Regions from separate parts of the Mesorhizobium sp. B2-8-5 genome, predicted to be linked through region 1. Evidence: predicted binding sites of a transcription regulator. Region 1 holds the regulator's gene; the other holds the start of a gene.
The links. Region 1 encodes PhoB, which activates phosphate uptake and scavenging genes when phosphate is short. Its sites were predicted from a motif close to TGTCATNNANCTGTCAT; they were not measured.
Positions count from the first base shown of each region.

Region 2: the regulator PhoB is predicted to act here: its motif matches at 7,309-7,325, upstream of FJ430_RS26395 (LTA synthase family protein).

Region 1 is NZ_CP083951.1:1,460,023-1,475,070, forward strand. Features, by position in the region: gene FJ430_RS07105 (response regulator) at 1-2,131, shown strand, start outside; gene pstS (phosphate ABC transporter substrate-binding protein PstS) at 2,710-3,768, shown strand; gene pstC (phosphate ABC transporter permease subunit PstC) at 3,833-4,819, shown strand; gene pstA (phosphate ABC transporter permease PstA) at 4,823-5,674, shown strand; gene pstB (phosphate ABC transporter ATP-binding protein PstB) at 5,671-6,474, shown strand; gene phoU (phosphate signaling complex protein PhoU) at 6,495-7,202, shown strand; gene phoB (phosphate regulon transcriptional regulator PhoB) at 7,219-7,908, shown strand; gene FJ430_RS07140 (ROK family protein) at 8,231-9,472, opposite strand; gene xylF (D-xylose ABC transporter substrate-binding protein) at 9,743-10,783, shown strand; gene FJ430_RS07150 (sugar ABC transporter permease) at 10,931-12,283, shown strand; gene FJ430_RS07155 (ATP-binding cassette domain-containing protein) at 12,360-13,160, shown strand; gene FJ430_RS07160 (CHASE domain-containing protein) at 13,285-14,925, shown strand; gene FJ430_RS07165 (YMGG-like glycine zipper-containing protein) at 15,019-15,048, opposite strand, start outside.
Region 2 is NZ_CP083951.1:5,303,905-5,318,952, forward strand. Features, by position in the region: gene FJ430_RS26350 (Fic/DOC family protein) at 1-188, shown strand, start outside; gene gmk (guanylate kinase) at 197-871, opposite strand; gene FJ430_RS26360 (YicC/YloC family endoribonuclease) at 876-1,766, opposite strand; gene mltG (endolytic transglycosylase MltG) at 2,014-3,288, opposite strand; gene fabF (beta-ketoacyl-ACP synthase II) at 3,457-4,719, opposite strand; gene FJ430_RS26375 (acyl carrier protein) at 4,754-4,990, opposite strand; gene fabG (3-oxoacyl-[acyl-carrier-protein] reductase) at 5,189-5,926, opposite strand; gene FJ430_RS26385 (hypothetical protein) at 5,937-6,125, opposite strand; gene fabD (ACP S-malonyltransferase) at 6,156-7,097, opposite strand; gene FJ430_RS26395 (LTA synthase family protein) at 7,375-9,303, shown strand; gene FJ430_RS26400 (NAD(P)/FAD-dependent oxidoreductase) at 9,405-10,577, opposite strand; gene FJ430_RS26405 (class I SAM-dependent methyltransferase) at 10,574-11,278, opposite strand; gene FJ430_RS26410 (type III polyketide synthase) at 11,623-12,639, shown strand; gene FJ430_RS26415 (sulfotransferase family protein) at 12,639-13,847, shown strand; gene FJ430_RS26420 (ABC transporter substrate-binding protein) at 13,886-14,461, shown strand; gene FJ430_RS26425 (ABC transporter ATP-binding protein) at 14,478-15,048, shown strand, end outside.

The DNA of each region.
Region 1 (15,048 bases):
GCATCTGGTCGGCTCCAGCACCGACATCACCGACGTCAAGGCGCGCGAGCAGGCGCTCCGGCAGAGCATGAGCGAGAACGAGGTGTTCCGCAGCCTCATCGACAACGTGCCGGTGTCGATCTACGCCAAGCGCTCGGACCTCAGGCAGTTCTACGTCAACAAGGGCTGGTGCGATCTCACCGGCTTCAGCAAGGAAGAAGCCGTCGGCAAGACCGATGTCGAGATTTTCGGCGCGGACGGCGAAGCCTTCGTCGCCAGCGACCTGGCCGTGCTGCGCACCGGCGAGACGCAGGAGATCGAAGAGACGGTGACGATGCCGGACGGCAGCGTCAGGCACCAGTTCGCCCGCAAGGGCGCGATGATCGCCTCTGACGGCTCGCTCTATCTGATCGGCTCCACCACCGACATCACCGAGCTCAAGCAGCGCCAGGCCGAGCTCAGCGAGGCGCGCCGGCGCGCCGTGCTCGCCGACCGGGCCAAGTCGGAATTCCTCGCCAATATGAGCCACGAGATCCGCACGCCGATGAATGGGGTTCTTGGAATGGCAGAGCTGCTGGCAAAGTCGGACCTCGATCCGAAGCAGAAGACGTTCACCGACATCATCGTCAAATCCGGCAACGCGCTGCTCACCATCATCAACGACATCCTCGACTTCTCCAAGATCGATGCCGGCCAGATGGTGCTCGACCCGGCGCCCTTCAATCTCGCCGAGGCGATAGAGGACGTGGCGACGCTGGTGTCGACGCGCGCCAAGGAGAAGGACCTCGAGCTCATCGTCCGTGTCCAGCCGGGGCTCGACGGCCAGTTCGTCGGCGATGTCGGCCGGATCAGGCAGATCGTCACCAACCTGCTCGGCAACGCCGTGAAGTTCACCGACGAGGGCCATGTCCTGGTCGACGTGACGGGCGACCGGGTCCCCGCGGGCACGAAGCTCACCATTTCCGTGACGGATACCGGCATCGGCATTCCGGAAGACAAGCTGAAGCTGGTGTTCGAGAAATTCAGCCAGGTCGACACCTCCTCGACAAGACGGCATGAGGGCACCGGGCTTGGCCTTGCCATCACCTCGCGGCTGGTCGAGATGATGGGCGGCGAGATCGGCGTCGACAGCGCCGAAGGCAAGGGCTCCACCTTCTGGTTCACCGTCACGCTGCCCAGGGCCGAGCAGGGCGGGCAGCGCATCATGCCGGTCGATGTCACCGGCGCGCGCGTGCTCATCGTCGACGACAACGCCGTCAACCGCTCGATCCTGAGCGAGCAGATGGCGTCGTGGACGTTCGATTCCTGCGCGGCCGAAAGCGGCGCCGAGGGGTTGAAGGTGCTGATTGCCGCCGCCGCCTATGGCGTGCCGGTCGATTGCGTGGTGCTCGACTATCAGATGCCCGGCATGACCGGCGCCGAGATGGCGCGCATCGTGCGCAACACGGCGGGCCTGGCGCATACGCCCATCATCATGCTGACCTCGGTCGACCAGTCGCTTGCCGGCACGGCCTATCGCGACCTCGGCATCGATGCGCAGCTGATCAAGCCGGCGCGCTCCTCCATCCTCCTGGAAACGCTGGTCGCGACCATCCAGCGCCACCGCCACAGCAGCATGGCCGTGCAGCCGCAACCCGCTATTGGCACCAGCAGCCCCCCGCAAGCCGCTCCGGCGCAGACGGCGGCATCGGACCGCGCCATGCTGCAACCGCCGCCGGCGCGGACGCGTCCACGCCCTGCCGATGCGGAGCGCGGGCTCGACATCCTCGTCGCCGAGGACAATGAGGTGAACCAGATGGTGTTCACCCAGATCCTCGGCGAGACCGGTTACCGCTTCGAGATCGTCGGCAATGGCCGCAAGGCGCTCGACGCCTTCGGCAGGCTCAATCCGCGTATGATCCTGATGGACGTGTCGATGCCGGAAATGAACGGGCTGGAGGCGACGGGCGCCATCCGCAGGCTCGAGGAGGACATGGGCACGCATGTGCCGATCGTCGGCGTCACCGCGCATGCGCTGAAGGGCGACCGCGAACGCTGCCTGGAGGCCGGCATGGACGATTACCTGCCGAAGCCGATCAGTCCGCGTGCGCTGCTCGAAAAGCTCGAGCGATGGCTGGGCTCGGACGTCGAGACCCGGCGCAACGCAGGTTAGAGCAATATCGGGAAAAGCGTGAAACGCTCAGGCTCCGGCGCCTTCACGTAGCCGTCCGTCCCGGAACTGCGCGAAATCAAGAGGCAAGGCGGATTTTAGCCGGCTGGCGGGCGCAAGGCGTTGACGCATGCGTATGGTGCGATCGCACCATACCAAAGCAAACGCCAAGCTCGGACAATCATGACATTGATTCCGCTCTCCGGTTACGGGCGGGAGCAGCGACCGCCAACAAGAAACAGCGTCGACTCTACCCCAACGGACCTGTTTTCGGCGATGGCCAGGCCATGATCCGCTCTGGCATTCAGGCAACGCACTCTCGTCCGGATTTTATTTCCCGGCGGCCGTCATCCGGCCGCCGGGATAAATTTTGTTTCAAAAGTCAGACAAGTTACTGATTCCCGCGGCAAACTCCGGCCGGCCCTTCGAGGCCGCCGCGGACCCTGCCGAGCATCCCCGTTCAGGCGTTACCGGGCTGACACGAAACTGTCATGCGACTGTAATAATCGAAGGCTATTGCGCTCACCGGGCGCCGATAGAACGGGTGCCGAAAGACCATCTTCCGAACAGGAGCAGGCCACATGAGACATTTCATCCGCTCGGCGGCCGTTGCGATTGCAATGGCTGCGGCATCAACCCTTAGCATCTCCGCCGCAATGGCAGCCGATATCTCCGGCGCCGGCGCCACTTTCCCCTATCCGATCTATGCGAAGTGGGCCGACGCCTACAAGAAGGAGACCGGCATCGGTCTCAACTACCAGTCGATCGGCTCCGGCGGCGGCATCAAGCAGATCAAGGCCAAGACCGTGACCTTCGGCGCCTCCGACGCGCCGCTGAAGGGCGAGGATCTGGACTCCACCGGGCTCGCGCAGTTCCCGATGGTGATGGGCGGCATCGTTCCGGTCGTCAATCTCGAAGGCATCAAGCCGGGCGAACTGGTGCTCGACGGTCCGACACTGGCCGACATCTTCGCCGGCAAGATCACCAACTGGAACGACGAAGCGATCAAGAAGCTCAACCCCGACGCCAAGCTGCCCGACCAGGCGATCGCCGTCGTCCACCGTTCGGACGGCTCAGGCACCACGTTCAACTTCAGCTACTACCTGGCTGACGTCAGCGCCGACTGGAAGTCGAAGGTCGGCGTCAACACCGCGCTCGAATGGCCGGTGGGCATCGGCGCCAAGGGCAATGAAGGCGTCGCCAACAACGTCTCGCAGACCGGCGGCGCGATCGGTTACGTCGAATACGCCTATGCCAAGCAGAACAAGCTGACCTACACCGACCTGGTCAACAAGGACGGCAAGAAGGTCGAGCCGACCGCCGCCGCGTTCTCGGCCGCCGCGGCCAATGCCGACTGGAGCTCGCAGCCGGGCTACGGCGTCATCCTGGCCAACCAGGCCGGTGCTGAATCCTGGCCGATGACGTCGGCCACCTGGATCCTCGTCTACAAGAAGCCCGACGACACTGCGGCCACGACCGAAGCGCTCAAGTTCTTCGCCTGGTCCTATGCCAAGGGCGACGAGCTGGCCGCGGGCCTGGACTACGTTCCGATGCCCGACGCGGTCGTGAAGAGCGTCGAGGAAATGTGGGGCAAGGACATCGTCGACGCGAGCGGCAAGCCGCTCTACTCCGGCATGTAATTCCTAGCGAATAAGGAGGGCGTCTCCGGCGCCCTCCTGTCTCTTTCGAAATGCGAGGGGCTAAATGACAGCCGTTTCCGACGCCGCGACATCGTCCGCCCTGCGGACCAGGGAAGCGACAGTGCGCCGCTTCGCCTTCACCGACATGGCATTCCGGACGGCCACGCGCCTTTCCGCCATCCTCGTGCTGGTTCTGCTCGGCGGGGTCGCGATTTCGCTGGTCGCCGGCTCGTGGGAGGCGCTGTCGAAGTTCGGCTTCTCCTTCCTGACGACCGAATCCTGGAACCCGGTCACCGAGAATTTCGGCGCCCTGGCGCCCATCTACGGCACCATCGTCACCTCGGCCATCGCCATTCTCATCGCTGTGCCGATCGGCATCGGCATCGCCATCTTCCTGACCGAGCTCTGCCCGCGTCCGCTCAGGCGCCCGATCGCCATCGCGGTCGAGCTGCTCGCAGGCATTCCCTCGATCATCTACGGCATCTGGGGCCTGTTCGTGTTCGCGCCGTTCCTGCAGACGACGATCCAGCCCTTCGTCATCTGGCTCTTCAAAGGCATCCCCGGCCTCAACAGCCTGTTTGCCGGCCCGCCTTACGGCATCGGCCTGCTGACCTCGTCGCTGATCCTTGCCATCATGGTGCTGCCCTTCATCACCTCGATCACCAAGGACGTGTTCGACACGGTGCCGGCGGTGCTGAAGGAATCGGCATACGGCATCGGCTGCACGACCTGGGAAGTGACCCGGCGCGTGACCATCCCCTATACCCGCGTCGGCATCATGGGCGGCGTCATGCTCGGCCTCGGCCGCGCGCTCGGCGAGACGATGGCGGTTACCTTCGTCATCGGCAACGCGCACCGCATCAGCGCCTCGCTGTTTGCGCCGGGCACGACGATCTCGGCGACCATCGCCAACGAATTCACCGAAGCCGACGGCAATCTCTATACATCCTCGCTTGTATCGCTCGGCCTGATCCTGTTCATCATCACCTTCATCATCCTCGCGCTTGCACGCTACATGCTGTTGCGCATCGATAGCCGCACGGGGGCCTGACCGATGTCGACTGCCGCATCGCTTCACCAAAGCCGCAAACGCAAGAATGCCGTGATGATGGCGCTGTGCGTCGTCGCGGCCGGCATCGGCCTCGCCTGGCTGGCGCTGATCCTCGGCGCCTTGCTCTACAAGGGGCTCTCCGGGGTGAATCTGGCGGTGTTCACTGAAATGACGCCGCCGCCCGGCGACGCCGGCGGCCTGCTCAACGCCATCTACGGCAGCATCGTCATGACGATCATCGGCATCGTCGTCGGCACGCCGATCGGCGTGCTGGCCGGCACCTACATGGCCGAATATGGCCGCTTCTCGAAGCTCACGACGGTGGTGCGCTTCATCAACGACATCCTGTTGTCGGCGCCATCGATCATCATCGGCCTGTTCGTCTATGAGCTGATGGTGCGGCCGATGGGGCACTTCTCGGCGATTGCCGGCGCCGTCGCGCTGTCGATCCTGGTGATCCCCGTCGTGGTGCGCACCACCGAGGACATGCTGAACCTTGTGCCCAACGCGCTACGCGAAGCAGGCGCCGCCATCGGCGCGCCGCGCTGGGTGGTGATCCGCTCCGTCGCCTACCGCGCGGCAATGTCGGGCATCGTCACCGGCATATTGCTGGCGATCGCCCGCATCTCCGGCGAGACGGCGCCGCTTCTCTTCACCGCGCTCAACAACCAGTTCTGGTCGAGCAATCTCAATGCGCCGATGGCCAGCCTGCCGGTGACCATCTTCCAGTTCGCTCTCAGCCCTTACGAGGAATGGCAGCAACTGGCCTGGACGGGCGCACTCATAATCACCCTGACGGTTCTCGGGCTGAGCATCATCGCCCGCAGCCTAACCGGACGCAGAGAGGACAGATGAAACCGATGTTGTCCACCGACCTGAACGCAGCCGACACGACCGTCGAGAAGGCCAAGATCGAGGTCAAGAACCTCAATTTCTACTATGGCCAGTCGAAGGCGCTGAAGGACATCAACCTGTCCCTGCCCGAGCGCAGCGTCACAGCCTTCATCGGCCCGTCGGGCTGCGGGAAGTCGACGCTGCTGCGCGTGCTCAACCGCATCTACGAGCTCTATCCGAAGCAGAGCGCCGAGGGCCAGGTGCTGCTCGACGGCAAGAACATCCTCGACCGCTCGCAGGACCTCAACCTGCTGCGCACCAAGATCGGCATGGTGTTCCAGAAGCCGACGCCGTTCCCGATGTCGATCTACGAGAACATCGCCTTCGGCGTCAGGCTCTATGAGAAGATCAGCAAGGCCGAGATGGATAGCCGCGTCGAGCAGGCGCTGAAGCGCGCCGCGCTGTGGACCGAGGTCAAGGACAAGCTCAACGCCAGCGGCCTCAGCCTCTCGGGCGGCCAGCAGCAGCGCCTGTGCATCGCCCGCACCGTGGCGGTGAAGCCCGAGGTCATCCTGCTCGACGAGCCGGCCTCGGCGCTCGATCCGCTGTCGACGGCAAAGATCGAGGAACTGATCGACGAATTGCAGGCCGACTACACGATCGTCATCGTCACCCACAACATGCAGCAGGCGGCGCGCGTGTCGCGGCAGACGGCGTTCATGTATCTGGGCGAGCTGGTGGAGTTCGACCGGACCGAGAAGATCTTCACCTCGCCCCGCGAGAAGCGCACGCAGGACTACATTACCGGCCGCTTCGGCTGAGTTCATACGAGGACATCATCATGGCCGAACATACCGTCGCCTCCTTCGACGAGGATCTGAGGCAGATCAGCCGGCTCATCAACGACATGGGCGATCTCGCCAGCTCCATGGTCGGCGGTGCGACCAGGGCGCTGCTCGAGACCGACAATGCGCTGGCGCAGCGCGTCGTCTCCGACGACGCCATCATGGACGCTCGTCAGCGCGAGCTCGACGACCGCGCCATCACGCTGATCGCCAAGCGGCAGCCGATGGCGGACGACCTGCGCAACGTGGTCGGCTCGATCCGCATGGCGGGCGACCTCGAACGCATCGGCGATCTCGCCAAGAACATCGCCAAGCGTGTCGGCTCGGTCGGCGTCAGCGCCGCGCCGCGCGACCTCACGCATTCGATCGATTCGATGGCGCAGCTGGTGCTGATCCAGGTCCAGGCCGTGATCCAGGAATATATGGTGGGCGATGCCACGGCGCTGGCCAAGCTTCGCAACGACGACGAGCGCATCGACGTCAAATACACGTCCGTCTTCCGCGAGCTGTTGACCTACATGATGGAAGACCCGCGCAACATCACCGCTTGCACGCATCTTCTGTTCTGCGCCAAGAACCTCGAGCGCATCGGCGACCATGTGACCAACATCGCCGAGAACGCCTATTATGTGCTGACCGGCACGCAATTGCCCGCCAATCGTCCGAAGCAGGACGAGACCGCAATGTCGGCGCCGGCGGCCTGACGAAAAGGTTACCCCGATGATCGCGCCACGCATCATGGTGGTGGAGGACGAGGAGCCGCTGGGGGTGCTGCTCCGCTACAATCTCGAATCCGAGGGTTACCAGGTCGAAGTGGTGACCCGCGGCGACGAGGCCGAAATCCGCCTTCAGGAAAACGTTCCCGACCTGCTCGTGCTCGACTGGATGGTGCCGGCGGTTTCCGGTATCGAGCTCTGCCGGCGTCTCAGGATGCGGCCCGAGACCGAGCGGCTGCCGATCATCATGCTGACGGCGCGCGGCGAGGAAAGCGACCGCGTGCGCGGCCTCTCGACCGGCGCCGACGACTATCTGGTCAAGCCGTTCTCGACGCCGGAGTTCATGGCGCGCGTCAAGGCGCTGCTGCGCCGCGCCAAGCCGGAGGTGCTGTCCAGCGTGCTCAAGGTCGGCGACATCGTGCTCGACCGCGAATCGCACCGGGTCTACCGCAAGAAGAGCGAGATCCGGCTCGGGCCGACCGAGTTCCGCCTGCTCGAATTCATGATGCGCCATCCCGGCCGCGTGTTCTCGCGAAGCCAGTTGCTCGACAATGTCTGGGGCGAGACGATCTATATCGACGAGCGCACCGTGGACGTCCATGTCGGGCGCCTGCGCAAGGCGGTCAACAACGGCCGCATGCCGGACGTCATCCGCACCATCCGCGGGGCGGGGTACGCGATCAGGGAGGATTAGGTCCCGAGGGCGGAAGTTCCGACGGGATCGGCACTTCCAACATTTACGCTGGTGGGTAGTCGAGACGCTTGCGCTTCGTCATCCACGGGCGGAGCAAGGAGCGAAGCGACGCGCGCAGACCCGAGGATCCATTCCGTGACTTCCACGCGCCGCTATGGCGCAGAACTCTGCACCACTGCACCCTACGATCGAGGTAACGGCATGGATTCCAGGGTCTGCGCGCGTCGCTTCGCTCCTTGCTCCGCCCTGGAATGACGAAGTCGCGGTGGCTTCGGCCAATCTCCAACGTTGGTGCGATTCGCGGCTTCAGCGCCACGTTCGCTCAGGCCACGTTCTTCCCGGCCCCCGCTCTGGCCTGCACCCCCGGCGCGAAAATCTCCTGATCGACGAAGGTCAGCGCGCGCATGGCGCAGCCTTCGCGGATAAGCGGCAGTTCGTTCGGCTCGGTGTCGAAGGAGATCGATTCCGAGTGCTGGCCGCCGGCGGTCTGGGCGATCGCCTCTCGCAGCGCCGGCTCGATCAGGTCGAAGGCGGCCGCGCTTACGCCGACCATGGCGACAGGCGCCGGGTCGATAAGGGCGAACAGGCTGCCGAGGCCGAAACCGAGTGCTTCGCCGGCCCGGCGATAAGCCTCCCGCTCGGGTCCGTCCTCCTGCCGGGCTTTCGCGGCCAGCGCGCGCATATCGGCGTCACCGACGTCGGTCGGCGTGGCATCCTCGCTTATTCCCATGGCGCTGCGCCAGATCGCGTAATTGCCGGCATAGGCCTCGACGCAGCCGCGGCGGCCGCAGCGGCAACGCGCGCCGCCCGGACGATGGATCATATGGCCGAACTCGCCGCCGGAGGAATGTGTGCCGCTGAACAGCGCGCCCTTCAGCACCAGGCCCATGCCGATACCGTGCGAGAGCAGGATGGCGATGAAGTCGTCGCGATAGCGCTCGGGATCGCGCCATTGCAGCGCCACCGCCATCATGTTGCAGTCGTTCTCCATGGTGGCGGGAATACCGAATTCCCGTTCGAGGAGGTCGGCGAAAGGGATGTCGGTCAGCGGCGTGATCGGCGACCACAGCATGGCGCGTGAATGGGAATCGGTGATGCCCTGAATGCCCATGGCGATGCGGGCGACGCTGCCCACGTCGAGGTCGGGATCCCGCAACCGGCGCCGGACGATCGCCATGCATTCGCCGATCAGCTCGTCGCGGGGCATGACGAGCGTGTCGAGGCGCTGCTGCTCCTCGGCAACCACCTGGCCGGCATAATCGATCACGGCGACTGACAGGAAGTTCAGCGACAGCACCACGGTCAGCACCGCGGCGGCTTCGGGGTTCAGCGCCAGACCGATCTGCGGCCGGCCGCGTTTCAACGCCGTCGGCTCGCTGGCCTTGCTTTCGGTGAGAATGCCTTCCTGGATCAGATCGGCGGAGATCGCCGAAATGGTCGAGTGGCTGAGCCCGGTGGTGGCGGCAATCTCCGTGCGCGAGGGCTGGCCGGCGCGGCGCACGGCCGAAATCACCATGGCGCGGTTGCGCCGGCGCAAATCGTCGTGACGGATTCCGACCGACATCGTCTCGCACGTCCTCCCAGTCATCGCGGCCTTGTGATGATGATGCCATGGCCTGTCGGTGACATGCTAGGGATAGTGGCAGAAGCCGCAGCCTGTGTCATTATTTATTGCGGATGTCGAAAAAAATGCCCTGACCCATCAAAACCCATCAGAATCGCAGTTGACAGCGTCGTTTTGCTGGATCACTATTTTTTTGAGGCTCGAAAAAAAGCCTCTATGCCGGCCTTCGGGCCAGTCTGGGTCGCGCCGCACAGGCGCAGGGAGGATATCATGAAGAAATTCGCAGCCGCCATTCTGGCGGGCGTTGCCATGTCGCTGACGCTGGCGTCGGTCGCCGAGGCGAAGGACAAGGTGATCGGCGTGTCGTGGTCGAATTTCCAGGAAGAGCGCTGGAAGACCGACGAAGCGGCGATGAAGGCCGCCATCGAGGCCGCCGGCGACAAGTATATCTCGGCCGACGCGCAGTCCAATCCGGGCAAGCAGCTGACCGACGTCGAAAGCCTGATCTCGCAAGGCGCCAACGCGCTGATCATCCTGGCGCAGGATGCCTCGGCAATCGGCCCGGCGGTGCAGAAGGCGCTCGATGAAGGCATTCCGGTCGTCGGCTACGACCGCCTGATCGAGAACAAGGACGTGTTCTACCTGACCTTCGATAACAAGGAAGTCGGCCGCATGCAGGCCCGCGAGGTGTTCAAGGTCAAGCCGGAAGGCAATTATGTCTTCATCAAGGGCTCGGGCGCCGATCCGAACGCCGACTTCCTGTTCTCGGGCTCCATGGAAGTGCTGAAGGAGGCGATCGACAGCGGCAAGATCAAGAATGTCGGCGAGGCCTATACCGACGGTTGGCTGCCCGCCAACGCGCAGAAGAACATGGAGCAGTTCCTGACCGCCAACGACAACAAGGTCGACGCGGTCGTGGCGGCCAATGACGGCACCGCAGGCGGCGTCGTCGCGGCGCTGACGGCGCAAGGCTTGGCCGGCACCGTTCCGGTCTCGGGCCAGGACGGCGACCACGCGGCGCTCAACCGCATCGCGCTCGGCACGCAGACCGTGTCGGTGTGGAAAGACGCGCGCGAGCTCGGCAAGAACGCTGCCGAGATCGCCTCGCAGCTCGCCGACGGCAAGAAGATGGGCGACATCGCCGGCGCCAAGGACTTCACAACGCCCGGCGGCAACACCGTCAAGTCGCTGTTCCTGACTCCGATCGCGATCACCAAGGACAATCTCAACGTCGTCATCGACGCCGGCTGGATCAAGAAGGACGAAGTCTGCGCGGGCGTTGCCGCCGGTAGCGTCAAGGCCTGCAACTAAGTCTGCCGGCTCTCGATCAAAATCCCTGCGCCGCGGCCTGAAAGCCGCGGCGTTTTCTCAAAAAGATTTGTGTTTCCGCCTCTGGCGGATAGCTTCTAGGCTTGGCCAGGCATCCGCGCCAGACGGGCAGGCCGGCGGGAGGAAATCATGACCGACACGACGTCTACCCAACCGGCGGACACCGCGCGCGCGTCGGAACTCGGCTCCGTCGCCCGGTTCCTGAAGGCGACCGAACTCGACACCCGCATGCTCGGCATGATCGGCGCGCTGCTCTTGATCTGGATCGGGCTGCATGTGATTTCCAGCCTGCGCCTCGGCGTCAATCCGCTCGACTTCGACAGCCGCACGTTTCTCACGCCGCGCAACCTGTGGAACCTGTCGGTGCAGACTTCGGCCGTGGCGATCATGGCCTCCGGCATGGTGCTGGTCATCGTCATGCGCAACATCGACCTGTCGGTCGGATCGGCCGAAGGGGTGATCGGCATGGTCATGGGCTTTGCCCAGGTGCATTTCCTGGTGCGCTTCGTCGGGCTTGAGCTGGGCAATCCGTGGATCTGGGTGCTGGCATTGCTGATCGGCCTGGCGCTCGGCCTCATCATCGGCGCCTTCCAGGGCTTCATCATCGCCTATCTCGAAGTGCCGGCCTTCATCGTGACGCTGGGCGGATTGCTGGTATGGCGTGGCGCTGCCTGGTGGGTCACCAGCGGCCAGACGGTGGCGCCGCTCGACGCCACCTTCCAGCTGATGGGCGGCGGCCCGGCGGGCTCGATCGGCGCCAGATGGAGCTGGGCCGTCGGCATCGTCGCCTGCCTGGCGGTTATCTTCATGCATTTCAACGGCCGCGTGCAGCGCAAGCGCTTCCGCTTCCCGCTGCGTCCGGTCTGGGCCGAGACGCTGCTCGCCACGGTCACCTGCGCGGTCATCCTGGGCGCGGTGTGGCTCGCCAATTCCTATCCGTGGCCGGTCGGCATCGTGAACCGCTACGCCGCCGCCAACAACATCACCGTTCCCGAAGGCGGGCTGTTCATCGCGCATGGCATCGCCATTCCGGTGCTGATGGCCGTTGCCGTCGGCCTGATCATGACCTTCGTCACCAAGCGCACGCGCTTCGGCCGCTACGTCTTCGCCATCGGCGGCAATCCGGAAGCAGCCAATCTCGCCGGCATCAACACGCGCTGGATCACCATGAAGGTGTTCATGATCATGGGCGTGCTGGCGACGATCGCGGCGGCGATCTCGTCGGCCAGGCAGAACTCCTCGACGAATGTGCTGGGGACGCTGGACGAACTGCTGGTCATTGCCGCGGCCGTCATCGGCGGCACGTCGCTCGCCGGCGGTTCCGGCACCGTGCTCGGCGCCATGCTGGGCGCATTGCTGATGCAGTCGCTGCAGTCCGGCATGGTATTGCTCGGCGTCGATTCGCCGCTGCAGAGCATCGTCGTCGGCGCCGTACTGGTCGTCGCGGTCTGGCTCGACACCATCTATCGCAAGCGCGTCTGAGCATGATGCCGAAAAGTGGAAACCAGTTTTCGGACGAGACCATGCTCAAGCATGGACTATAGGGAGGAGAAGGATCATGGCTGACAAAATCGCTCCCGCCGGCGTTCCGCTGGTCGACATGCGCAACATCTCGATCGCCTTCGGCGGCATCCGCGCCGTCGACGACGCCTCGGTCGATCTTTTCCCCGGCGAAGTGATGGCGCTGCTCGGCCACAATGGCGCGGGCAAATCGACGCTGATCAAGATCCTGTCCGGCGCCTACAAGCGCGACAGCGGGCAGATATTCATCAATGGCGAGGAGGCTTCGATCTCCAATCCGCGCGATGCCAAGAAATATGGCGTCGAGACGATCTACCAGACGCTGGCGCTGGCCGACAATGTCGATGCCGCAGCCAACCTGTTCCTCGGCCGCGAGCTGATGACGGGCTGGGGCACGCTGGACGACGTCGCCATGGAAGCCGACGCGCGCAAGGTGATGGGCCGCCTCAATCCACGCTTCCAGCGCTTCAAGGAGCCGGTCATCAAGCTATCGGGCGGACAGCGGCAGTCGGTGGCGATCGCGCGCGCGATCCTGTTCAACGCCCGCATCCTGATCATGGACGAGCCGACGGCGGCGCTCGGTCCGCAAGAGACGGCGCAAGTCGGCGAACTGGTCAAGCAGCTCAAGGCCGACGGCATCGGCATCTTCCTGATCAGCCACGACATCCACGACGTGTTCGAGCTCGCCGACCGGGTCTGCGTGATGAAGAACGGCCAGGTGGTCGGGACCGCGCGCACCACCGACGTCACCCAGGACGAGGTGCTCGGAATGATCATCCTGGGCAAATGCCCGCCAGGCGCCATTCCGGGTCCAGGCGCGCTGAAGATAGCGGCATGATGATAGCCGGCTAATTAACGACTGCGTGATGTACCAGCCGCAGTGATGATTTGACCGCGCCATTGTGTTGGCGCGGAGACTTGCCCATAAAGGTCGTCGACCGTCCACGGGCCGCATCCTTGATTTGAAGAAGCTCTTTCCGATCGTTGCCTTCGTCGCCGTCGCGCTGATCAGCCTGACGATGGCGGGGTTTGCCTATTTCGCGACGCAAGAGGCGGCTCGGATCAAGTTCGAGGGTACCGCCGATGACGCGCTGAGCCGCATCGAGAGCCGCATCGACCTGCATCTGTCGCTGCTGCGTTCGACGCAGGCGCTGTTCGATGCCCGCAACGGCGACATCTCGCGCGGCGAATTCAAGGCCTTCTTCACCGCGCTCGACATCGACGACAGTTTCGCGGGGCTGCGCGGCATCGGCTTCCTGAGGCTCGCCAAGACCGGCGACGAGGCGGCGGTGGAACGCGACATCCTGCACGACCATGGGGCGGCGCATCCGATCTATCCCGCCACGACGCAGCAATGGCGAACGCCGATCGTGCTGTTCGAGCCGCTCGACACGTCCAACCAGTCGATCATCGGTTTCGACATGTTCACCGAGCCGGTACGGCGCGCGGCGATCGAAGAGGCGATGGCGGATGACCAGCAGCATGCGAGCGGCATGGTCCAGCTCGGCCAGGGCGCCGGCGTGGCGCAGACCTTCACCGGATTCCTGGTTTTCGTGCGGCTGAACGTCGAAACCGCGCCCGACGTCATCAATGCAAGCCGCTCCTCGACGGCCGGTTTTCTTTACGTTGCCTTCCGCGCGCAGGATCTGTTCCAGGTCGCGCTCAGCCATTCGCCGCTGCTGCCGGTCAATGTCGAGGTCTATGACGGCAAGCCCGAGGCCGGCAATTTGCTGTTCCGTTCGGAGGCGCCGCCGGCGGAACGCATCGGCGCGAAGCTTTTGGCACGCCGCGATATCGTCGTGGCGGGCGAGCCGTGGACCTTGTTGTTTCGGCCGACAAGCGCATTCGAGCCGCCGTCCTCGCGCGCCATCCCGGTGATGCTCGGGCTGTTTGGCCTGCTGCTCGCCGGCGCCATCGCCTTGGTGGCGCGCTATCAGGAACGCGCCTATGACGCGAAATCGGCGCTGCACGAGGCGACCGAAAAGAGCCTGCTGGAAAAGGACCTGATCCTGCAGGAGATGAAGCACCGCATCAAGAATTCGATCACCCGCGTGCTGGCGATCGCGCGGCAGACGGCCTCGCAAGCCACCGACGTCAAGGAGTTTTCGGCTTCGTTCTCGGCGCGCCTGCAGGCCATGGCGGCATCGCAGGATATGCTCACGCGCTCGCGCTGGCAGAAAGCCGATCTCGGCGACCTGCTGCGCATCGAGCTCGGGCAGGTGTTCGGCAAGGACCTTCCCGAAGGCGTGTTGTCAGGGCCGAAAGTGCTGCTGGACGAGACGACGACGCAGGCGCTCGGGCTGACCTTTCATGAACTCGCCACCAACGCGCTGAAATATGGCGAGGCCGGCGGTTCGGCCAATTCGGTCAAGGGAAGCTGGGCTCTCAAGGTCGACTGGAGCGTCGAAGGCCGCGACCGCGAGAGGACGCTGGTCCTGAACTGGCGCGAGGCGGGTCAGACGGAACTGGAAGCGCCAGTCAAGACCGGCTTCGGCACCAAGTTGATAGATCTCAACGTCACACGCGAATTGCGCGGCACGATCGCGCGCGACTATCACGACGATGGATTGAAGGTGGAAATCAGGATCCCGCTGATCGCGTGAGCGGGCCAACAGCCCTCGGCTGGCGAGTCAGCCATTTGAATTCGAAGAGGACCGGAGGCCGGCTACCCGCCTCCGGTTCTCTTCGCTAAGGAACTAGTTGCAGCGGGCCCGGTAGGTCGTGCC
Region 2 (15,048 bases), 2.6 Mb from region 1:
ATCCATTCCGTGAAGGCAATGGCCGTACACAGCTCACTTTCCTGGCAATGTTGATAGAGAATGCAGGATTCTCGTTTAATGCCGACATGCTCGAGCGCGAACGCGTTCTGGACGCAATGATCGAGAGCTTTGCCGGTGAGGAAGTACCGTTGTCGCGCCTCATCATGGATATCGCCATGCTGAAATGACGGGCGATTTACCCCGTCTTCTCGTCCAGCAACCCCGAAATGAAATCGAACAGGCCAGGGCGCCTGTCGCGCCGAAGCCGCTCCGCCGTCACGATGGCGCGGACCTCGGCGAAGGCGCGGTCGAGATCGTCGTTGACGATGACGAAGTCGTATTCCTTCCAATGCTCGATTTCGAGGCGGGCGTTCTTCAGCCTGGTCTCGATGACGGATTCCTGGTCCTCGGCGCGACGCTTTAGGCGCGCCTTCAATTCCTTCATCGACGGCGGCAGGATGAAGATCGAAACGATATCGGCGCGCATCTTCTCCTTGAGCTGCTGGGCGCCCTGCCAGTCGATGTCGAAGAGCATGTCGCGGCCTTCGGCCAGCGCGATTTCCGCGGGCTCACGCGGCGTCGCATAGCAATTGCCGTGCACCTCGGCCCATTCGAGCAACGCGTCGGAGTCGCGCAGCCGCTCGAACTCGCGCATGGTACGGAAATGGTAGTGGACGCCCTCGATTTCCGAGCCGCGGCGCGGCCTTGTCGTAACGGAGACCGAAAGCTCGAGACTTCCATCGCTTTCCAGAAGATTGCGCGCGATCGTCGACTTGCCGGCGCCCGACGGCGACGACAGCACCAGCATCAATCCACGACGGCGGATGCGGGACCCCAGATCCCTGGCGGCCGTCGGTTCCTTGGCAACCATCCCGTCACTCCAGATTCTGGACCTGTTCGCGAAACTGGTCGACCACCGCCTTGAGCTCCAGCCCGATCGCGGTGACCGCGGCGGCGTTCGACTTCGAGCACAACGTATTCGATTCGCGGTTGAATTCCTGCGCGAGAAAATCGAGCTTGCGGCCAACGGCGCCACCGCTTTTGAGCAGCGCCCGCGCCGAAGCGACATGTGTCTTCAGCCGGTCGATCTCCTCGCGGATATCGGCCTTGGTGGCGAGGAAGGCCGCTTCCTGGTGCAGCCGGACGGCATCGAGATTGGCCGAGGCATCTATCAACAGACGCATCTGCTCGGCGATGCGCGCGCGGATCGCGGCGGGTTCGCGCGAGGGGTCGGCCTCCGCCTTCAGCGTCAGCGTCTCGATGGTGTCGACATGGCCGGAAAGAAGCGCGCCAAGTGCCGCGCCCTCACCGAGGCGCGCCTGTTCAAGGCCGGCGAGCGCCGCCTCGAGCGCCGACAGGATCGTGGCATCGAGGGTAGCCCGCTCCTCCTCGGTCTCCACGGCCTCGGGGATGTCGAGCACCCCGCGCAGGGAAAGCAGGCCATCCGCGGTGGCGGGCTCGGTGCCGAACTGATCCTGCAAACGCTTGGCCAGCCCCGCCAAATCCTTGAGGAACGCCTCGTTGACCACCGGCTGGACTTGCCTGGCGGCGGCGCGGCCGACGGTCAACGTCGCCTGGAAGTTGCCGCGCGCAAAGCCCTTCTGAATAGTCTGCCGGACCGCCGTCTCCAGCCGGTCGAAACCCTGCGGCAACCTCAGCCTCACCTCGGCGCTCTTGCCGTTCACCGATTTCACCTCCCAGGCGATCGAGGTGCCATCACTTTCGGCGGCGGACCGCGCAAAACCGGTCATGCTTTGCAGGCTCATTGCCCTGTCGTCCCCCTGTCGCAGCCAAGGCATGCGTGGCCCAGCGCTGCGCGCCCCAAACATCGCCGGACGAAAGGCCGGCGCCCCCTCAAAACATGAATACGGCCTCGCGTCAAAGGACGCGTACTTCCGTTTGATGCATGTCGTCTTCCCAAAACCGCTGCGCACTTTTGGGCGACATGCAGTGCGTTTGATGCATGTCGTTTTCCCAAAACCGCTGCGCACTTTTGGGCGACATGCATTGCGCCTATTGCGCGTCGCCGCCGCCGCCGTCGCCGTTCTCGCCGCTGCCGCCATTGGCACCGGCATCGCCGCTGTCGCCGTTGCCATCGGGAGCCGCCGGCGCCGTCGTCTGGCCGGACGCCTTGGCGGCGGCGTCCGCCTGCTTCTTCTGCAGCGCCCGATAGCGGGCAACGTTCTGGTTATGCTCTTCCAGCGTCGCCGCGAAGACATGGCCGCCATTGCCGTCGGCGACGAAATAGAGGTCGTCGGTCTTCGACGGATTGGCGACCGCTTCGAGCGCCGCGCGACCCGGATTGGCGATCGGCGTCGGCGGCAGGCCCTTGATCATGTAGGTGTTGTAGGGCGTCTGCTTGTCGAGGTCCGACTGGTAGATCGGCCGGTCCGCCGGCTTTCCCTTGCCGCCGAAGAGGCCGTAGATGATGGTCGGGTCGGACTGCAGCCGCATGCCCTTGGCCAGACGGTTGAGGAACACCGCGGCGACGCGCGAGCGCTCGTCGCTCCTGCCCGTCTCCTTTTCGACGATCGAGGCGAGCGTGACGAAGTCGTCGATGTTGGCGATCGGCAGGTCGGGCGCGCGGTGCGACCAGACGTCGTCGACCAGCTTCTTCTGGTCGGCGATCAGCTTATCGACCATCTGCTGCCTTGTGGCGCCGCGGGTAAAGCGCAGCGTGTCGGTGGCGATGCTGCCCTCCGGCGGCAAGGCCGGCGGCATATCGCCGGTCAGCGCCTCCTGATCGGCGACCCGCTGCAGCGCCTGCTCGACCGTCAGCCCTTCGGGAATGGTGAGCGAGTACATGACCGACTTGCCGCTCTTGAAGAGTTCCATGATGTCGCGCATCGAGGCGCGCGGCTTGATGGCGTACTCGCCAGCCTTCAGCGCCGATTCATTGCCCGTGGCGCGCACGCCTAGCCGGAAGACGCGGGCATCGCTGATCAGGTTGCGGCGTTCCAACTGGTCGGCGATCTCCTGCACGCCGGTGCTCGGCTTGATCAGGAAGGTGTCGCCATTGGCGGATGGGCCGGGCTCGACGAAAGCCTGCATGCCGAAATAGAGCGCGACACCCGAGGCGAGCACGACCAGGATGACCATGGAGAGGAAGAAATTGAGGAAGACGACGACCTGGCTGCGCGAGGCGCGCGAGCGCTTCGACGGCGGCGGCGTGCCGGCTTCCGGGCGCAACGCCTCGGCCGCGGTCTTCGGCCTGATCGGCCCCTTTGTGCCTTGCCGTCCGAATTCCCCGTCGCCGCCCGGATTTGTGCTGCCCGGATTTGTGCTCATGGCGCGCCCTACCGTCTGATCTTGCAACGAATCCCCCGGCAAAAAGCTAGGGGAGAATTTGGCAAAAATGACGGCAGGTGGCGGAACTGCCGGCTGGTTGTCTGTCTCTGAGCAATCCCGGGTAGAAAACCGCTGCGCACTTTTCCTAGGATTGCTCCGGCTGGCCCTTCAGCCATTGTAACGCTGGAACACGAGCGAGGCGTTGGTGCCGCCGAAGCCGAAGGAATTCGACAGCGCGACGTCAATCTGGCGCTGGCGTGGCTTGTTCGGCACAAGATCGATCGCCGTCTCGCGTTCCGGATTGTCGAGATTGATGGTCGCCGGCGCGATGTTGTCGCGGATGGCCAGGATCGAGAAGATCGCTTCCGCGGCACCCGCGGCGCCCAGCAGATGGCCGATCGACGACTTGGTCGACGACATCGAGATCTTCGAGGCGGCATTGCCGACCAGGCGCTCGACCGCGCCGAGCTCGATCGTGTCGGCCATGGTCGAGGTGCCGTGCGCGTTGATGTAGTCGATGTCGGCCGGCGAGAGCTTCGCCCGGTTAAGCGCCGCCGTCATGCAGCGGAAGGCGCCATCGCCGTCTTCGGCCGGCGCGGTGATGTGATGGGCGTCGCCCGTCAGGCCATAGCCGGTGACTTCCGCATAGATCTTGGCGCCGCGCGCCTTGGCATGCTCCAGCTCTTCCAGGACGACAACGCCGGCGCCCTCGCCCATGACGAAGCCGTCGCGGTCGCGATCATAGGGACGCGAAGCTGTTTCGGGGCTGTCATTGCGCTCGGTGGAGAGCGCCCGGCAGGCGGCGAAGCCGGCAATCGACAGCCGGGTGATCGGCGCCTCGGCACCGCCGGCCAGCATCACATCGGCATCGCCCCACATGATCAGCCGGGCGGCGTCGCCAATGGCGTGCGCGCCGGTCGAGCAGGCGGTGACCACCGCATGGTTCGGGCCTTTCAGGCCGTGGCGAATGGAGACCTGGCCCGAGACCAGATTGATGATCTGCCCGGGGATGAAGAAGGGGCTGATGCGGCGCGGGCCGCGTTCCTTCAGGATCATCGCGTTTTCGGCGATGCCGTCGATACCGCCGATGCCGGAGCCGATCAGCACGCCGGTGGCGCACTGGTCCTCATGCGTCTGGGGCTTCCAGCCGGAATCGGCCAGCGCCTCGTCGGCGGCGGCGATGCCATAGAGGATGAACTCGCCGATCTTGCGCAGTTCCTTCGGCTCGAGCACGGCCTCCGGATTGAAGGTGCCGTTCAAGCCGTCGCCACGCGGGATGACGTGGGCGATCTTGCAGGCAAGATCGTCCACCTCGAATTCGGTGACGCGGCGGCAAGCGCTGCGGCCGGAGAGCAATTCCCGCCAGCTGTGCTCGACGCCCATGCCAAATGGCGAAAGCAGGCCAAGGCCCGTGACGACGACACGCCTCATCGCAGGTCCTCCCCGATAATGCCTGCGAAAGAACTCAGGCCGAGGCCTTGTCGATATACTTCACGGCATCGCCGACGGTCAGGATGGTCTCGGCCGCATCGTCCGGAATCTCGACGCCGAACTCTTCTTCGAACGCCATGACGAGTTCGACCGTGTCGAGGCTGTCCGCGCCCAGGTCGTCGATGAAGCTCGCCTGCTCCGTCACCTTGTCGGCGTCGACGCCGAGATGCTCGATGACGATCTTCTTGACGCGCTCTGCGGTGTCACTCATTTGGGGCAATCCTCGTCTTAAGTTGTCTATCTTCGTTAGCGGGCGGAATGCCGCTAATCAAGCTGAAAGATGGTCTTGCGGGCAACGCACGCCACAGGACCGGTTTTTGCCCGAACCGCCGGGTTGCGGGCCGCATTACACGAAAAATGGCAGGCGTCCAAGCCGAAATGGCTGTTTTCACAGGCGCCCGCCCATGCCTCAGATCATCGCCATGCCGCCGTTGACGTGAATGGTCTGGCCGGTCACGTAGGCCGCCTCGTTGGAGGCGAGATAGGCGACGGCCGACGCCACTTCAACGCTGGTGCCCATGCGTCTTGTCGGGATCGCGGCCATGATCGTCTCTTTCTGCTTGTCGTTGAGCTTGTCGGTCATGGCCGATTCGATGAAGCCCGGGGCGACGCAGTTGACGGTGATGTTGCGGGTGGCGATTTCCTGCGCCAGCGACTTGGAAAAGCCGATCATGCCGGCCTTGGATGCGCAGTAATTGGTCTGCCCGGGATTGCCGGTGACACCGACCACCGAAGTGATGTTGATGATGCGGCCATGGCGGCGGCGCATCATGGGATGGGTCAGCTCGCGGGTGAGCCGGAACACGGCGGTGAGGTTGACCTCGATCACAGAATCCCAGTCGGCGTCCGACATGCGCACGAACAGGCCGTCCTTGGTGATGCCGGCATTGTTGACCAGGATATCGACGCCCTCGAGGTCGGCTTCAGCCTTCTGTCCGAGCGCCTTGACCGCGTCGCGGTTGGCCAGGTCCGCCGGAAACAGTTTTACGCGGTCGCCCAATTCGCCCGCCAGGGCTTCCAGCTTCTCCACACGGGTGCCGTGCAGGCCGACGATAGCGCCCTGGCTGTGCAGCACTCTGGCGATCGCTTCGCCGATGCCCCCTGTTGCGCCGGTGACGAGCGCCTTGCGGCCAGTCAGTTCGAACATTTTCTCAACCTCATTTTTCCGAATGCGCCGCGGGCGATCCCGGTTCCGTATACGTCAAATCATCCAGGCCATGCCAGAAATCTTCGGTCGTCAGGACATCCTCGTCACCGCGCCGAATGCGTTCCACAACCTCAGCTGCAATGCGATAGTCCTCCTCCATGTGCTCGGTTTTGCTTCGACCAATCTTCGAAGGAGACATTCGACACCTCCGGTAACGTTCGAGCGATCCTTAGCCAAGCGCCGCCAGTGCCGCCTCGACTTCCGCCGCCGTGCCGATGGCGCCGGTGGCGATGTCGCGGTTGATGCGGCGCGCCAGGCCCGTCAGCACCTTGCCGGCGCCGACTTCGTAAAGGCTCGACACCCCATTGGCGCCGAACCATTCCACCGTCTCGCGCCAGCGCACGCGGCCGGTCACCTGCTCGACCAGCCGGCGGGCGATCTCGTCCGGGTCGCTGGTCGGCGTCACCGTCACGTTGGAGACGACGGGGACCATCGGCGCGGATTTCGCGACACCCGCCAGCGCCTCGCGCATGATATCGGCCGCCGGCGCCATCAGCGCCGAGTGGAAAGGCGCGGAAACCTGCAGCATCAGCGCCCGCTTGGCGCCCTTTTCGGTGCACAGCTTCGCCGCCAGTTCGACCGCCGCCCTGGCGCCCGAAATCACCAGCTGGCCGCCGCCATTGTCGTTGGCGACCTGGCAGACGGAGCCTTTGGCCGCTTCCGCGCAAGCCGCTTCGACATCGGCCTGCTCCAGCCCGATGATGGCGGCCATGGCGCCCTCCCCGGCCGGCACCGCAGCCTGCATGGCGTTACCGCGGGTGCGCAAAAGCTTGGCGGCGTCGCCGACCGAAACGAAGCCGGCCGCCGCAAGCGCGGAATATTCGCCCAGCGAATGACCGGCCACATAGGCCACCTTGTCCTTCAGCGAGAAGCCCCGCGCTTCAAGCGCCCGCATCGCCGCCAGCGACACCGCCATCAGCGCCGGCTGGGCGTTGGCGGTCAGCGTCAGCGTCTCTTCCGGTCCTTCCCAGATGAGTTTCGACAGGTTTTCGCCGAGCGCGGCGTCCACTTCCTCGAAGACGCGGCGCGCTTCGAGGAATTGATCGGCGAGGTCCCTGCCCATGCCGACGGCCTGGCTGCCCTGTCCCGGAAAGGTGAATGCGACGGCCATTTTGGGTCTCTCCAGAGGCTGGTTTTTCCCTGCCTCTGGCGCAAGGCGCACAGCCAAGTCAAGCCCGCCGGCGCCTCTTCAGCCAGCATTTCAGCCGGAAAACCCAGCTGACTCCCTGTTCCGAAAGGCTTTTTGGCGATCACACCTGATGAAAACCGCTCACGTTTAGTTTGCTGGCTCTTCTTATTTCCGCCACAGGCGCTAGCTTTGCGTGACATTTCGATGACAGAAGCGTGACGGGCGTGGAAGGCGTGTCGCGTTGGCCGGGGGAAGTAGAGTGGCAAGGATCAGAAAAGGCGCGGCCAAGCCCGTGCCGCAGTTTTTGGAAGACGATCCGTCCACCGGCTACCTGCCGGGACGGGCCTGGCCGACTGTACGCTACGGCCTGACGACGCTTCTCGTCTCCGCCCTGCTCGTATTCGCGATCGAGTTGATCGTGCGCGGCGATTTCTTCGGCACGGTCGATTTCTTCCTGCAGCCGTTCAAGCCGGGCTGGACCACCATCATCGTCTTCGCCCTGGTGCTGGTCGGGCTGGACGCCATACTCGGGCGCAGTCACCAGAGCCTGATGATCGTGGCGCCGCTGACGCTGGCGCTGGCTTTTGTCGGCCACCAGAAATCGCATTATCTCGGCGATCCGCTCTATCCGACGGATTTCCTGTTCGCCCGCCAGATCGTGGCGCTGATGCCGCTTCTGGTGCGCGAGCGGCCGTGGACGGCCGTCATGCTGGCGGTCGGCATCGTCGGCGGGCTGACGCTGCTCGTCTACGGCTGGCGGACCTGGCGCAGGCGGGTGCCGATCCTCAGCCGCAAAGGCCGCCTGGCGCGGCTGGCGCTTGCCGTGCCGCTGCTCGCCTTCTTCGTCTCGATCATGGACTATGCCACCTTCTCGTGGACGCGCGACCGGCTGCAGATCATCCCGATCATGTGGGACCAGAAGGAAAACTACGCCTCCAACGGTTTTGCGCTGGCTTTCGCGATGAATGTGCCGATGGCGCATGTCTCGGCGCCGCCCGGCTACACCGAAAAGGCGATGGCCGCGATCCAGCGCCCCGACGTCGCCGCTTCGGTGCCGGACGAGAAGCCGGATATCGTGGTGGTGATGAGCGAATCCTTCTGGGATCCGACGCAGTTGCCCGGCGTCACCATCAAGCCCGACCCGATCCCGACAGTGCGCGCCTTGCGCTCCGGCTCGATGTTCTCGCCTGAGTTCGGCGGCATGACCGCCAATATCGAGTTCGAGGCGCTGACCGGCTTTTCCAACGCCTTCCTGCCGGCCGGCTCGATCCCCTATCAGCAATATGTGCGCACCCCGACCCCGTCGCTGGCCACCTTCCTGAAGAGCGAAGGTTACTATGCGCGTGCCATCCATCCTGGCACCAACTGGTTCTGGAACCGCGGCGCGGTCTATGCCGATTTCGGCTTCAAGGACTTCAAGTCTGAAGAGACGCTGCCGCCGATGGAAAAGCGCGGCCCGCTTGCCTCCGACGCGGCAATGACCGACGAGATCATCCGCGAGGCCGATGCCAGCGACGACCCGGTGTTCTTTTTTGCGGTCAGCCTGCAGAACCATGGGCCTTACGAGCCTTACCGCTACAGCAACCCGACGCATTCGGTCGATGCGCCGATCAGCTCCTGGGCGCGGGAATCGCTGCTCTCCTATGCCGAAGGCTCGGCCGACGCCGACCATGGCCTTAAGCGCCTGATCGACTGGGCGAAGGCGCGCCAGCGGCCGACGATCATCGCCTTCTTCGGCGACCATCTGCCGCCGCTGGGACCGGTCTATGTCGAGACGGGCTATCTCAAAGACAATGTCGCGCCGCGCAGGGAACCTAACGCCGGCGCCGCGATCGAGCATCACGACACGCCGCTGGTCATCTGGTCGAACCGCTCCGGTCCGGTGCAGAACCTGGGCTCGGTAAGCCCGGCCTTCCTGCCCTACCATATCCTGACCACCGCGGGCATCACCCACCCCTATTACACCGGTTTCCTCGGCGCGCTGCGCGAACACTACCGGGTGGTCGACCGCAACCTGCTCCTGTCGCCCTCGGGCGAAGCCACCCCGGACTGGGCGAGGCAGAAGCAGATCGACCCGAAGATCAACGATTTCCGGCTCATCCAATACGACATGATGTTCGGCAAGCGCCGCTCGGCGCCCGACTTCTTCCCCGAGACGGTGGACAAGCTGGTCGCGCATACGAGCTGAGGCGAAGGCGGTCAAAGCTGATCACAGCCATCCCGGCCATTGGCGGGAAGCGATGCTCCAATTCCGGAGCCTCGGAAGGTTTCGCCGCCGCAATCTGGACGTCAAAAGCCTGGAACGGGCTGGGTCTTTCCACTCAGTCGCGCGCCAATCGTCAAAGCCGCCGGAAAACTCTTGATCACGGCGCGCATGGCCGTCGCGCCACCTGGCCCAAGCGCTATCCGGGCAATCAAGTCCGCGGCACGCAGACGCGTCGAGAATTGCCGCCGCCATTCGCGTTCGTAGCGATGACCGGCGGCGTCGCGGTCCTCGTGACCTTTGCCCGATGCGATCAGCTCTCGCGCAAGCAGCCAGCCCGATTGCAGCGCCATCGAAATCCCCTCGGCGATGACGGGATGCGACTCACCTGCGATGTTGCCGACGCGGAAGATGCCCTGATCGTAGCCGGCCCGGATACCGGGATGAATCGGTCCCGCAGCCAGCCAGGGGCCATCCAATTCGGCACCGGCCAGCACAGTTGCTACGCCTCGGCATGAGGCCAGGACATGGCGCGATACCGCATCCGCCGCCGCAATATTTCCAAAGCGCTGGCGAAGCCCGGATAGAACATCGCGGCGGATGCAGCAGGAGATTGAAACCCGGCCATGGTCCGCCGTCACCATCCCACCATATCCGCCTGGGAATACGAGCAGCGGCATCAGGTCGGGCGCCAGCGCGGCGCCGGTAAAATGCGCCTTGAACCCGAAAAGGTCGGAAGGTTGGCTCGTTCTTTCAAGCTGGCTCGGGAGTTTCCCGCTTTCCCAGGATCCGTGCGCGGCAATGATGACAGCTGCGCTGAGGACCTTCTGTTGCTGGCCCGACTCCACAGTCACAAATTGCAAGTCATCGCGCCGACGAACCGCGACCGCCTTGCAAGGTTGGAGAATTTCGACGCCCGCACGTTCGGCGGCCTGCAGCAGGATGGTGTCCAGACGATCGCGGCCGAGCGCGCGGCCAAGACCCGTCCTGGCGGTCGGCATTCGGGCCTGCGCAGAGACATCGCCCGAAAAGAACCCGACCCGACGTATTTCGGGGCCGGCTTCCGCGCGCCAGCTCTCGCCAACGCCCAACTGATCGAGCAAGGCAAGGCTGGTGCCTGACATAAACTCGCCGCAGACCTTTCGGCGAGGAAATACCACCTTCTCCACCATTGCCACCGACCAACCCCGTTGGGCGAGCGCAATGGCGGTGGAGCTGCCGGCAGGGCCGGCGCCGATGACAATTGCGTCATGCATCATTTCGTGTCGTGCATGCTGCCACCGACAAAACCTTGCGTGAACAGGCCTCTGCGGCCCTCCATCACAGGCGTTCCACCTGACAGTTGCCACAATTGTGAAAGTTCCGTGCCGCGAAAACCGGCGCGGACACTTTGCGCCGCATCGTTCAGCGTTACTGCGCAAGCGCCGATCAATCGCAGGAACCGTGTCGCCACAAGTGGCACCTTGGCTCTCAATGGCTCCGTCGCGACGAGTATTGGGGCCATCGTCATGATCCGAGAAAATAGCTCCAGCAGGCGCATGTCATCGAAGTGATGGAGGACAAGGTTGGCGCAAACAAGGTCGAAGGGCCTGTCCTGTGTCCAATCGAACAGATCTGCAGTTACGGGTTGCGCCCGCCAACCCAATTCAGCGAAAGAGTTGCGCAAGTCCTCGCCTATCAGGCCGATCCTGTCGACCATGACGATCTCGACGTCGGGCCAATAGCGCGCCATCAGCCGCGCCACCGTCAGCATGAACTTTCCATCGCCGGCGCCTATTTCGAGGATGCGCAGCGGTGGCTTTTGCACGTTCGCTCGCATCAGCGATGCCATGATCCTGGCCTGGAACATCAATGCATTGATGCGAACGAGGTCGCGACGGGATGCAATCGCACGGGGATCATCGGCGGGAAGGCCGTCAAGGAGTTCTGGCTCTAGATGCCGGATGTTTATGTCGGTCATGCGCTGGATCGGAAATCTAGGGCCTCGGCGGGGCAATCCGGCAATAGAATTCGGTCGTACCTTCATGGCCGCGCGCACTGTTCATCGCGGAACTCGCATGTGAACTCAACCCGGATGGCGAAGCGAAGGTCGGTCCCTTCATGCAAGATCGGAGGCTGATATCACAGTTTGCTAATGAGAAATATCGGCGCCGCGCAATAAAATGCCCTATGCAGGCGTTTACCTTATGAACGCTTCCCCAATACGCAGACCTCTTATGAGACCCGATTGGGCTCATTCTCGGAGCTATCTTGTCCCCTCAAGCGTATCTGAATGGCATTGCCACGTGTGTCCCCGAACACGACGTGCATCAATTCTTCCTCGGCTATGGAGCCTCGCTGCTTGAAAACGATGCGCAAGGCCTTGCGCTCTTCGAGCGGATGGTCGCTTTGGCCGGGATCGAACATCGCTATTCCTGCTTTGCGCCTGCCGACGATCCGCACGGCGGGGCAATAGACCGCGACGGCACCTCGGTCAAAGGCTCGTTCGCCAGCACCGCAATCCGTATGCGGATGTACGAAGCCGCCGCGCCGGAACTCGCGCAAAAGGCCGTCGACAAACTTCTGGCCAACGACGACCGCTCGCTGATCACGCATTTGATCGTGACAAGTTGCACTGGCTTTTCGGCGCCTGGCATCGACCTGGAGCTGGTGCAGCGATGCGGCCTGTCGACGTCGGTCGAGCGTACCATCGTCGGCTTCATGGGATGCCATGCCGCCATCAATGCCTTGAAGCTTTCACGCCACATCGTGCGCTCGGATCCGAGCGCACGCGTGCTGGTCGTCAACATCGAATTGTGCACGCTGCATTTCAAGGAAGCCACGAAGCTCGAGAAGCTGATCTCGTTCTGCCTATGGGGCGACGGTTGCGCGGCCTCGCTGGTGACGGCCGAACCGCATGGCATCCTGCTCGAAAGCTTCCACGCCATCGTGGCGGCGGAGCGCAAGGAGCTGATGAGCTGGCACATCCGCGACGACGGGTTCGACATGGTGCTGTCCGGCCAGGTTCCCGGCGCCGTCCGGGAGACGCTGCGCAACGAGCATCCGGCCATCCTCGGCGGCAGGCCCGCCAAGGAGATCGATTTGTGGGCGGTGCATCCTGGCGGCCGCTCGGTGCTCGACGCAGTCGAGCGGGCACTCAAACTGGAGCCGACCGCGCTAGCAGCATCGCGCGAAGTGCTCCGGCGATACGGCAACATGTCGTCAGCAACCGTGATGTTCGTGATGGCCGAAATGCTGAAGGAGCCGTCGGGCTTGCTCGGCTGCGGCATGGCGTTCGGGCCCGGATTGACGACAGAGACCATGATGTTCCGGACTGCCTGATGAAGTCGAACACTATCCGGCACCGCGTCCGTGCTTCCGCAGCCCGCTGGCTGGTGCCCTACTTGCCGTATCCGCACTTCATGTGCGTAGCGCCGCTTGACGCCGTATTGCGGGTCTTGTGGCGCGCGGAAGGCCAGTTCCCTCCCGCTTACTGGCCCCGCCTGGTGCTCCTGCTTCTGCTTTCCGGCATCAACACGATCGCCTCCCTGCCGGAGCGCCTGATCCTTGCAGCATGGCTGCGGCTGCGGCCTCCCCGGATGGAGCGGGACAACGCGCCCGTGTTCGTCCTTGGTTACTTCCGATCCGGGACGACGTTTTTGCAGAACCTGCTGGCAGCAGACCCAAGTTTGAGATCGCCGAGCTGGCCGCAGGTCCTGGCGCCTCAGACATTCGTCCTTGGCTGGGCTCTCCTGCGCACTCTTTTCGTGCCCTTGCTGCCGTTGACGCGCCTCGACGCGGTCGTGCCGGTGGGCGCCAGGCTGCCGGCGGAGGACGACTTCGCATTGAACAATCTGGGTGGGATGTCGATCCTGGCTGGACGCGCCGTGCTTCCCCGCCGGCAAGCCTTCTTCAATCGATATCACAATCTCGACGCGCTTTCGGCGGACGAGCTGAGCCGCTGGCGCTCACATCAATTCGCATTCGTCCAAAAGCTCACTCTCGTCGCAGGCGGGCGGCGACTTCTGCTCAAGTCGCCGAGCCATACGGCCCGCGTCCGCACCCTGCTGGAACTGTTCCCGGGCGCCAAGTTTGTCCACATCTCCCGTTCGCCGGAAGCGGTATTCCGGTCCAACATCTTTCTGGTGCGAGAATTGCAACGGGCATTCGCCCTTCAGTCGCCGCTGCCCGAGGACGAGCAGGAGGAGATCATCACGCGCGATTATCTCGCGACGGAGATGCACTATCTGGCAGATAGAGCCCGGATTCCAGCCGCCGACTTCGCAGAGGTGCGGCTACAGGATCTCATTGCCGACCCGATGGGCGAGATGAAGCGGATCTACCGCGAACTGGACCTGCCATTTTCCCGCGGCTGCGAGGAGCGCATGCTGCAAGTCGCCGCGACGTTTGGCAAACAGCTGCGCAACCGCCATCCCGACCTGACGGAAGGGCAGAAAGCGCGCGTAGCCCGCCTCGAACCGCTCGCTTCCAGCTTCGGGGATGCGCGCTCAATATTGACAGTCAACCGCGCATTGGGTGACATGGGATGATGACAGCAGGCCTATGGTCGCAGACAAGCTGGGCAGCTTTGGCGCGGCTGCTGGTTGTCCCTTTGTTGCTCGCCATCTGCGCCCCACCGCTTTCGGCATCTGCCGATGAGCAGAGCGATGCTGCCAAGCTGGTTGAGACCGTGCGCCAGGCGGCGATTGTGCTTGGGCACGGTGGACCCGCCAAGGCGCAGTTGCGTTCGATCTCCGCTGCCTTCGACGGAAAGGGGATCGCCCAAGCCGTGCTCGGGGCGCATTGGCGCAGCGCCAGTGCGGACGACCGCGCCGCCGTGGTCGATGCGCTGCTTTATGCCATCGCCCACAGGCTGGCCGACAAGCTCGAGCGGACGCAGGACAAGAGTTTCACCGTGCTCGGCACAAAGGCCCTGGCCAACGGCGACATCCTCGTGCGTAGCGAATTCCGCCGGCCGCTCCACGGCCCGACCTCCGTGGACTGGCGTGTGCGCCACTGCCGCGGACAATTGTGCATCGGCGATGTCTTTGTCGACGGCGGCTCGGTGACTGTGCAGCAGCGGGATCGCATTGGCCAGTTGCTCGCCGGCAATGGCGGCTCGATCCCCGCGCTTGTCGCCGATCTCAGGAAAGGCCGAGTATGACTCCTCGCCGGTGCTCATGTCCGCCCTCGTCGAATTGAGCAACGTCGGCCGCGACTTCGACGGCGGCCGCATTGTCGCCGTTGAGGATGTGTCGCTGGCCATCGGGACCAACGAGACCGTCGCCATTGTCGGCCGCAGTGGCAGCGGCAAGTCCACAATCCTGAACCTTATCTGCGGGCTCGACCGGCCGACCCGCGGCGAAGTCCGGTTCGAAGGACGGGCCGTCAATGGAAGGGCTGCCTGGGCAGCCGTCCGGGCCAGCAGGATCGGTATCGTTTTCCAGAATTTCTCCCTGCTCCAGTCCTTGTCGGCCCGCGAGAACATCGAGGTGGCGCTGTTGGGAAACCTCGGCGGAGCGCGGCAGCGCAGCGTTCGCGCGCTGGAACTGCTGGCGCATTTCGGTCTTGCCGATCGCGCTACGCTACGGCCGGCCGAGCTTTCCGGCGGCGAACGCCAGCGGCTTGCAATTGCGCGGGCGCTTGGCAACCGTCCGAAGCTTCTCCTTGCGGACGAGCCGACAGGAAGCCTCGACGTGCAGACGGGCCAATCGGTCATGGGCATCATCGGCGATGCGCATCGCGAATTCG